2 regions of the Pseudomonas sp. TE3911 genome follow, and region 1 is predicted to be linked to the other one. Evidence: predicted binding sites of a transcription regulator. Region 1 holds the regulator's gene; the other holds the start of a gene.
The links. The regulator sigma-54, encoded in region 1, starts transcription at its own class of promoters, with help from an activator protein. The targets are predictions, from matches to a motif close to ANTGGCATNNANNTTGCTNT.
Positions count from the first base shown of each region.

Region 2: ACVWXD_RS02745 (circularly permuted type 2 ATP-grasp protein) is a predicted target of sigma-54. The motif match lies at 1,669-1,688, and genes of this name have one in related genera.

Region 1 covers NZ_JBSSFP010000001.1:4,435,000-4,440,039, forward strand. Annotated here, with positions in the region: gene lptB (LPS export ABC transporter ATP-binding protein) at 1-252, shown strand, start outside; gene ACVWXD_RS20150 (RNA polymerase factor sigma-54) at 450-1,943, shown strand; gene hpf (ribosome hibernation-promoting factor, HPF/YfiA family) at 2,019-2,324, shown strand; gene ptsN (PTS IIA-like nitrogen regulatory protein PtsN) at 2,337-2,801, shown strand; gene rapZ (RNase adapter RapZ) at 2,804-3,661, shown strand; gene ACVWXD_RS20170 (HPr family phosphocarrier protein) at 3,678-3,950, shown strand; gene ACVWXD_RS20175 (ZIP family metal transporter) at 3,988-4,881, opposite strand; gene ACVWXD_RS20180 (superoxide dismutase) at 4,915-5,040, opposite strand, start outside.
Region 2 covers NZ_JBSSFP010000001.1:576,302-581,341, forward strand. Annotated here, with positions in the region: gene ACVWXD_RS02730 (START domain-containing protein) at 1-367, shown strand, start outside; gene ACVWXD_RS02735 (hypothetical protein) at 471-707, shown strand; gene ACVWXD_RS02740 (ribonuclease E inhibitor RraB) at 922-1,263, shown strand; gene ACVWXD_RS02745 (circularly permuted type 2 ATP-grasp protein) at 1,721-3,130, shown strand; gene ACVWXD_RS02750 (alpha-E domain-containing protein) at 3,136-4,086, shown strand; gene ACVWXD_RS02755 (transglutaminase family protein) at 4,083-4,886, shown strand.

The DNA.
Region 1 (5,040 bases):
ATTCTGCTGGACGAACCGTTTGCCGGCGTCGACCCTATCTCGGTTGGCGACATCAAGCAGATCATCCATCACCTCAAGGCCAAGGGCATCGGTGTACTGATCACCGATCACAACGTGCGTGAGACCCTCGATATCTGCGAAACCGCGTATATCGTCAACGATGGTCAACTGATCGCAGAAGGCGACTCCGCCACCATCCTGGCCAACGAACTGGTCAAGGAAGTGTACCTGGGTCACGAGTTTCGCCTGTAAAGCCGCCTGCACAAACAAGGCGGTGGCAGGTCGTTTGCCTGATGCGCGGGAGTCAATGAAAACCTCCGGTTTTTTATTGTTACCGCGCTCTAGGCAAAGCCCTCGATATCAGGCATATAATTTGCTTATGTTTGGCGCTCACGCGCCCTGTCGTGGATGGCGCGTTGCGCCGGCGAATAAGGTGTTAAGCCCCTGCCATGAAACCATCGCTAGTCCTAAGAATGGGCCAGCAGCTGACGATGACACCGCAGCTGCAACAGGCCATCCGCCTGCTCCAATTGTCGACCCTGGACCTGCAACAGGAAATCCAGGAGGCCCTGGAGTCTAATCCGATGCTCGAACGCCAGGAAGAAGGCGACGACTTCGATAATGCAGACCCGTTGGCCGACAACATCGAGCAAAAGCCCAACGCAGACGTGCAGGAACCGTCCTACCAGGAAACCGCCCCTACGGTGGATAACCTTGAGGAAGGCGATTGGAACGAACGCATTCCCAACGAGCTTCCCGTAGACACTGCTTGGGAAGACGTCTACCAGACCAGCGCCAGCAGCCTGCCCAGCAACGACGATGATGAGTGGGACTTCACTACCCGCACGTCCGCCGGCGAAAGTCTGCAGAGCCATTTGTTGTGGCAGCTGAACCTCGCGCCGATGTCGGACACCGATCGCCTGATCGCCGTCACCCTGATCGATTGCATCAATAACCAAGGCTATCTGGACGAGACACTCGAAGAGATTCTTGAGGCCTTCGACCCCGAACTAGATATCGAACTGGACGAAATCGAAGCCGTCCTGCACCGCATCCAGCAATTTGAGCCCGCGGGTATTGGTGCGCGCACCCTTAGCGAATGCCTGCAGCTGCAACTGCGCCAGCTGCCCGCCAAGACCCCATGGCTCGCCGAGGCCCAGCGCCTGGTCACCGACTACATCGACCTGCTCGGCAGCCGCGATTACAGCCAACTGATGCGTCGCATGAAGCTCAAGGAAGACGATCTGCGCCAGGTCATCGAGCTGGTGCAAAGCCTCAACCCGCGTCCCGGCTCGCAGATCGAGTCCAGCGAGGCCGAATACGTAGTTCCTGACGTGATCGTGCGCAAGGACAACGAGCGCTGGCTGGTGGAGCTTAACCAGGAGTCAGTGCCACGCCTGCGAGTCAACCCGCAATATGCAGGTTTCGTGCGACGCGCCGACACCAGTGCCGACAACACCTTCATGCGCAACCAGTTGCAGGAGGCGCGCTGGTTCATCAAGAGCCTGCAAAGCCGTAACGAAACCCTGATGAAAGTCGCCACGCAGATCGTCGAGCATCAGCGCGGCTTCCTGGAATACGGCGATGAAGCGATGAAGCCTTTGGTTCTGCACGATATCGCCGAAGCGGTAGGCATGCACGAGTCGACGATTTCCCGCGTTACCACGCAAAAATTCATGCATACCCCACGGGGTATTTATGAGTTGAAATACTTTTTCTCCAGCCATGTCAGCACCTCAGAAGGCGGCGAATGCTCGTCCACGGCAATCCGCGCAATCATCAAAAAACTGGTTGCCGCGGAAAATCAGAAAAAGCCGTTGAGTGACAGCAAGATCGCTGGTTTACTGGAGGCACAAGGCATTCAGGTCGCCCGTCGAACCGTCGCCAAGTACCGCGAATCCCTTGGGATCGCGCCTTCCAGCGAGCGTAAGCGTTTGATGTGACGGGCGGGCCACAGCGTTCCAGTGGCGGGTATTCCTACCCGCCGCTTTATGCACTGGCAACGAAGGAGAAGCTGTATGCAAGTCAACATCAGTGGACACCATGTAGAAGTCACCCCTCCCCTGCGCGAATATGTCGAGCAGAAGCTGAAAAGGCTTGAGGGTCATTTTGACAAGATCACCAATGTGCAAGTGATCATGAAGGTCGACAAGCTTCAGCAGAAAATCGAAGCGACCCTACAGATTCCCGGTGGCGAAGTAGTCGCCAACGCCGAGCATGAAGACATGTATGCATCAATCGATGCCTTGACTGACAAGCTCGACCGCCAACTTAAAAAGCATAAGGAAAAGCAGCAGAGCCTTCTTCAGGGCACAGGCCGCTAACACTCCCCACCCATGATTCGACTTGAAACCATCCTGACCCCCGGCCGTTCCCTCGTGAACGTGCCGGGCGGTAGCAAGAAGAAAGCCCTCGAACAAATTGCCAACCTGATCAGCAGCCAAGTGCCTGAACTGGAGATGCAAGATGTCTTCGAGGCTCTGATTGCCCGTGAAAAACTGGGTTCCACCGGTTTTGGTAACGGCATCGCCATTCCTCACTGTCGCCTCAAAGGCTGTGAGACACCTGTCAGCGCGCTGCTGCACTTGGACGCGCCTATCGATTTCGATGCCATTGATGGCGCCCCGGTCGACCTGCTGTTTGTTCTGTTGGTCCCACAGGCCGCCACCGATGCGCACTTGGAACTGCTTCGGCAGATCGCCAGCATGCTCGACCGCAAAGAAGTACGCGACAAACTGCGCAGTGCCGGCAGCAATGAGGCGCTGTACCAAGTTGTCCTGGATGAGCAAAACGGGCAGTAATCATGCGTTTGATCATCGTCAGCGGCCGCTCCGGCTCGGGTAAAAGTACCGCCCTCAACGTTCTTGAGGACAACGGCTTCTATTGCATCGATAACCTGCCGGCCGGCCTACTGCCGGAGTTGGCGGAACGCGCTCTTATCCACACCGAGCTGGCGCAACCTCTGGTTGCCGTTTCGATCGACGCCCGCAACCTACCCAGCCACCTCTCTCGGTTCCCGGAACTGTTGGAAGAAGTGCGCGCCAAGCATATTCATTGTGATGTGCTGTACCTGGACGCCGATGAAGAGACGCTGCTCAAACGCTTCTCCGAAACCCGTCGACGCCACCCCCTCAGCAGCCCTCACCGTTCTCTGGCTGAAGCCATCGAGGACGAAACCAAGTTGCTGGGGCCGATCATTGACCTCGCCGACCTTAAGATCAACACCACCGGCCTTAACCTTTACCAGCTGCGCGATGCCATCAAGCTGCGCCTGCTGAACCAACCGGAGCCTGGCACGGCGTTTCTCGTCGAGTCTTTTGGCTTCAAACGTGGCATGCCGGTGGATGCCGATCTGGTGTTCGACGTGCGCTGCCTGCCCAACCCCTACTGGAAGCCAGAGTTACGCGACCAATCAGGGCTGGACCTGCCTGTGGCTGAGTACCTAGCCGCGCAGCCGGATGTGGAGGAGATGTTCCAGGACATTTCCAGCTATCTGCTCAAGTGGCTGCCGCGCTTTGCCGCGAGCAACCGGGCCTATGTCACTATTGCCATTGGATGCACCGGCGGTCATCACCGTTCGGTATACCTGACCGAGCGCTTGGGCCAAGCACTGCAACAAACCCTCAAGAACGTCCAGGTTCGCCACCGCGACCTTAGCTGAAAGGAACACCTGCGCGATGCCCGCTCTGGAAATTGAAATCATCAACAAGTTGGGCTTGCACGCCCGCGCCTCGGCCAAGTTTGTCGGAGTAGCCGGGCAGTTCCCCTGCCAGATCAGGGCTGGACGCACACCTGAAAGCATGGTCGACGGCAAAAGCATCATGGCAATGATGATGCTGGCGGCCGGCAAAGGCACCAAAATTCATTTGAAGACCGAAGGCGAGCAAGACCAGGAAGCGATGGAAGCTCTGGTGGCGTTGATCAACAACTACTTTGATGAGGGTGAGTAACCTCACCCTTTGACACAAACGTGAAGCCGCAACGGCTTCACCCCAATGCGGTATCCATCGCCATCATCAAGCAAAATCCAATGCAGAGCCCCAAGCTGGCGAGCTTTTCGTGGCCATTGCGCCGCGACTCCGGGATCACCTCATGGGTCACTACCAACAGCATCGCCCCGGCAGCCAGCGCCAGCCCCAAAGGCAACAACACCTCGGCCAGGCTCACCAGCCAAGCGCAGAGCACGGCAAACACCGGTTCCACCAAGCCTGAAGCAGCACCAATCAGGAATGCCTTGGCCCGCGACATCCCTGCCCCGGCCAACACCAACGCAATCACAAGACCTTCGGGCACATCCTGCAAGGCGATGCCCATGGCCAAGCTGCCGGCATCCGGCATGCCGCCGCCGGCGGAGACGCCAACCGCCATGCCTTCCGGAATGTTGTGAGCAATGATAGCGAACACGAATAGCCAGATGCGCGGCGGTATCACCGGTTTGTCCGGCGTGCCCACCAGCATTTCCGGACTCGCGCCGGAGACCTTGCGGTCAACCAGATACAGCCCGAACGCTCCCAACATAATGCCGAAACTGATCAGCCCGCTCGCGCCCCAGGACGTAAGCCCCAGGTTTTCTGCAGCAGCGATACCCGGTACCACCAGCGAAAAGGCGGTTGCAGCCAGCATCACGCCAGCCCCAAAGCCCAGCAAGGTATCGCTCACGGCCACCGGCATCCGCCGAATCACCAATACCGGAACCGCGCCCAGCGCAGTACCGAGCGCGCAGATCGCCCCGCCCTGCAAAGCACGCAGGATGCGCGGTTCAAGGTCCAGCCAGGCCAGCCCGTGGGCCACCAGCAATGCAGTACCTGCCAGTAGCAGTAGCGAGCCAAGCGCATAACGAAACATTCGCACGCTGCCGATCGCCAGTGTTTCAGTGCCCATAGTCGGCCTTAGATCTTGTTATAGAGGTAAATGTCAGGCCATAGCAGCCTGATAGCGTGCGGCAACTTCTGGCCAGTTAATAACACTGTAGAAGGCATTGATGTATTCCGGGCGGCGGTTCTGGTAGCGCAAATAGTAAGCATGCTCCCATACGTCCAG
Region 2 (5,040 bases), 3.9 Mb from region 1:
TAAATCCCAGAAGTTGGTGGACAGGAAAGGCGATGAGGCCTGGACCTACACCCAGTTCAAGGCGCCGTTCCCGGTGACCGATCGCGATTCGTATATCCATGTCACCACCACCAAGGACGCCGATGGCAGCGTGACCCGCAAGTTGCAGGGCGTGCCTACCTACAAGCCTGAAGAGAAAGGTTACGTGCGTGTTGCCCAGGTTGAGGGTTTCTGGAAGCTGGTGCCTAAAGGCGCCAATGAAACCGAAGTCACTTATCAGGTTCACACCGAGCCGGGCGGCAGCGTGCCTTCGTGGTTGGCGAACAAGTTTGTGGTGGACGCGCCGTTCAACACTTTGAAAGCCTTGAAAGAACACGCTGAAAAATAAGTGCAGTTGATCAGGTGTCTCCGGACTTGAGCGGAACGTTTTCCGAGCCCTCAAGGTCCAGATAGTTGTAAGCCCAAACACGGGTTTTATCGAGGAGGCACCGATGCAAAAGTGGCAGATTACCTTCGTTGATGATCACGGCGTCCAGTCCGTGGAGCAGTTCACCTGCGACCAAAAGCCCAGCCTCGAAGATGCGGCACACATGATTCGCAACAAGTTGGTCCCCGTCGCAGCAGAACTCGACCTCAATGACCTGGAGGGCCGCAAGCCCGAGCCTACGGTCAAGATCCTGAAAGACCAGAACAGTATCCAGATCCTCGATATCTCGCCCGCCGTCTGAACATTCCCGCTATGCCATCCATGCGCCTCTGGTGGAGGTGATAGCTTCGCGCTACTCTGCAAGTGAGATCAGCGAATGAATCGCTAAGGTCTGGTCTTGTCAGCTACATGCTTGTTTTCCTGCGGTGATGTTATTGCCGTGGTGCCCGCGCCAGCAGCGCGCGGGGCTTTGGGAAGCACGGAAAGTCTATCCATCAGTTTGAGGAGGACGTTTCATGAGCACAGCCTATCAAGAAGACATCAGCACCAACGTTCTGCGCCGCATGAAAGAGGGCGGCTTCGACTTTTCACGCTTCCACCCCATCGAGTTCTACGCCATTTTCCCGGATGAGGAACGGGCGCGCAGGGCTGCGGGTGAGTTTCGTGGAGAATCACTGAATGCCCAGGTCAGCGCGCGCGACGATGGCGCCTGGTACCTGGAACTGAGCAAAATCATGTTCGCCACCTACGACGGCATAGGAGACTTCGAGCAGGACTTTGAGGCGGTGGTCGAGCCGCTGGGCGGGATCATCGAAGGATGGGGCGTCAAGCAGGAGGTGCGTGGGTTACCCATGTAGCGCAATTGTATGAGTAACGCAGCGTATCGGCTGACCTTCGGGTCGGCCGATTTTGTATGGGTTGCGAGAAAATTCCTGGAACTTGCGCTGCCTTTTCGTGCACCAAAAAAAAAGCCATCCTAAAAGGATGGCTGAAAGGGAAGACCTTAGGAGTCAGTCAGTACACGAGCTGTCACGGTACCGAGTGTGCAAGGGGTAAAGCTGTAGGAAAGATCCTGTTCAGCTGATGGAGGCGATTATCCGCACCCTTCGTCGGGCAGTGAAATCAACTCTGGCTATGCTGTTGATAGTCAAAGCCTGCATTGCGATGAAGCGTGCAGCAATACGACGGGCGTTCTGCGCACCAGGACGGTGCGATCAGCGCTTCGATTTTATTTAACTCACTGATTTTTAAGTGTTTATGCCGCTGGCACGGGCCTTGCGATGGTTCTTGCGTCCGGGTGACAAGGAGTACGGCATGATCCGCACTTATTACGACGAAATGTACGATGGAGCGGGGCAGGTCCGCCCCCATTACCGCGAGTTCGCCCGCTGGTTAGCCGAGACCCCTGCAGAACTGCTGGCCCAGCGCCGGCGTGAAGCCGATTTGCTGTTTCATCGCGCCGGTATCACCTTCACGCTTTATGGCGACGAGCAGGGCACCGAACGCCTCATTCCTTTCGACACCATCCCTCGCAGTATCCCCGCCAGTGAGTGGCGAATTGTGGAGCGCGGCTGTATCCAAAGGGTCAAGGCGCTGAACATGTTCCTTGCCGACCTGTACCACGAGCAACGCATCATCAAGGCTGGGATCATCCCCGCCGAACAGGTGCTGGCTAACGAGCAATACCAGTTGGCGATGCAGGGTCTGGACCTGCATCGCGACCTGTATTCCCACGTCTCCGGGGTCGACCTCGTACGCGATGGCGACGGCACTTACTACGTGCTTGAAGACAACCTGCGCACACCGAGCGGCGTGAGCTACATGCTCGAAGACCGCAAGATGATGATGCGCCTGTTCCCCGAACTGTTCGCCGCCCAGCGCATCGCGCCCATCGACCACTATCCCAACCTGTTGCTCGACACCCTTAAAAGCTCCAGTCCTTTGGATAACCCCAGCGTGGTGGTGCTGACGCCGGGGCGCTTCAACAGCGCGTTCTTTGAACATGCGTTCCTTGCCCGGGAAATGGGTGTGGAACTGGTGGAGGGCGCCGATCTGTTCGTACGTGATGACCGCGTCTTCATGCGCACCACTGACGGACCTAAGGCGGTGGACGTGATCTACCGCCGTCTCGATGACGCGTTCCTCGACCCGCTGGCCTTCAACCCGGATTCCATGCTCGGTGTGCCGGGCCTACTGGCGGCCTATCGCTCCGGCAACGTGGTGCTGGCCAACGCCATCGGCACCGGGGTGGCGGATGACAAGTCGGTGTACCCCTTCGTTACCGAGATGATCCGTTTCTATCTGGATGAAGAACCGATCCTAAAGAACGTTCCTACCTTTCAATGCCGCAAGCCTGACGAATTGTCCCACGTACTGGCCAACCTGCCGGACCTGGTGGTCAAGGAAACCCAAGGCTCCGGCGGCTACGGGATGTTGGTGGGGCCGGCGTCCACGGCGGCTGAAATCGAAGCGTTCCGGGCGCGAATCAAAGCCAAGCCTCATGCCTATATCGCACAGCCGACGCTCTGTTTATCCACCTGCCCGACCTTTGTCGAAAACGGTATCGCCCCGCGCCACATTGACCTGCGCCCGTTTGTGCTGTCCGGCAAGGAAACCCGTGTGGTGCCGGGCGGCTTGACCCGCGTGGCGCTGCGCGAAGGTTCGTTGGTGGTCAACTCGTCCCAGGGCGGCGGCACCAAAGACACCTGGGTGGTTGAGGACTGAATGCCATGTTGAGTAGAACTGCCTCGGATTTGTATTGGATGTCGCGCTATCTGGAGCGTGCGGAAAACCTCGCGCGCATGCTCGATGTCAGTTATTCGCTGTCGCTGATGCCTCAGGATGGGCGCGGCGATGGCCTGCATGAATTAGCCATGCCGCTGCTGATCACCGGCACCCTGGATGATTACCGCGAGCGCCACGGTGAATTGCATGCCGAACGCCTGCTGCACTTCTTTGCCCTGGACGCGGCCAACCCGGCGAGCATCTACAGTTGCCTCGGCTCGGCGCGGGCCAGCGCCCATGCGGTGCGTGGGCGAATTACCGCCGACATGTGGGAAAACATCAACGCCACTTGGTTGGATATTCGCGATATCGCTCAGCAAGGTCTCAGCCGCTACGGTATGAGTCGCTTCTGTGAGTGGGTTAAGGAACGCTCCCATCTGTTTCGAGGGGCGACCTACGGCACCATCATGCGCAACGATGCATTCCGTTTCATTCGTTTGGGCACCTTTATCGAACGCGCTGACAACACCCTGCGTTTGCTTGATGCGCGCTATGAAATGGCCGGCGACCGTGCTGAAGCCGTCACCGATGGCACGGCCCACGCCTACTATCAATGGAGTGCCTTGCTGCGGGCGTTGTCGTCGTTCGAGGCCTACACCGAGATCTATCGCGACGCCCCTGGCGCCCGGCAAGTCGCCGAATTATTGCTGTTACGCGCCGATGTGCCGCGCTCGCTGCGCGCCTGCAGTGAAGAAATCGACCAGATCCTTGCCAGCCTGCCCGGCCTCAACGGTCGACCGGCCCAGCGCTTGGCCGCCGAAATGGACGCGCGCCTGCGCTTTACCGCGATCGATGAAATCCTTGAGGAAGGCCTGCACGCCTGGCTGACCGACTTTATCCCCCTGGTCCGCCAATTGGGCGACGCCATCTACAGTTCCTACCTGGAGGCGGCATGAGACTCTCCATCAGCCACGAAACCACCTACCACTACGAGGACCAGGTTCGCGCCAGCATCCAATACCTGCGCCTGACGCCCCATGACAGCGAGCGTCAGCACGTGCTCAGTTGGCAACTGGACCTGCCGCGCCCGGTGCGCGCCCAAGTGGACCCTTTCGGCAATATCCTGCACGTGTTGACTCTGGACGAACCCCATGACGCCATCATCATCGGCGCCCGTGGCCAAGTGGATATCGACGAATTACGCGAAGCCGAGCATGAGAGCCAGTCGGCGTTTCCGTTCCTGCGTTGCACGCGCCTGACTGAACCGGATGACGCCTTGCGTGGCTTTGCCGCACAGCATTGTCGTCAGCGTCGCGATCGCACCGCGCTAATCGATCTGATGCACGCGCTCAACCAAGCGATGGTCTACACGCCAGGCGCTACTGAGGTCGACACCTGCGCCGCCGAGGCCTTCGCTGGGGCTGCGGGCGTGTGTCAGGACCACACCCACGCGTTCCTGGCCTGCGCACGCAGCCTGGGCATTCCTGCGCGGTATGTGTCGGGGTATTTGTACACCGAAGACAGTACGCATCTGGCCAGCCACGCCTGGGCCGAAGCCTGGTTGGATGACGCCTGGTACAGTTTTGACGTGACCAACCAATTGGCGCGCCCGGAGCGGCATCTCAAGCTGGCTGTGGGACTGGATTACCTGGATGCCTGCCCCGTACGCGGCATGCGTCGTGGCGGCGGGCATGAGCAAATGCACGCCAAGGTGTTTGTGGCGCCGACGCCGGTGGTTTCTGTGCAGCAGCAATAAATGATGAGTGGGTCGTGGCTTGTTGGGGGGAGAGAGCTTTCTTTGGTGAGCGGGCTTGCCCCGCGCTGGGCTGCGAAGCAGCCCCAAGACCATCCGCCGCGTAATGCCTGCCCGACAAAATTCTGCTGTATTGGGGCTGCTGCGCAGCCCAGCG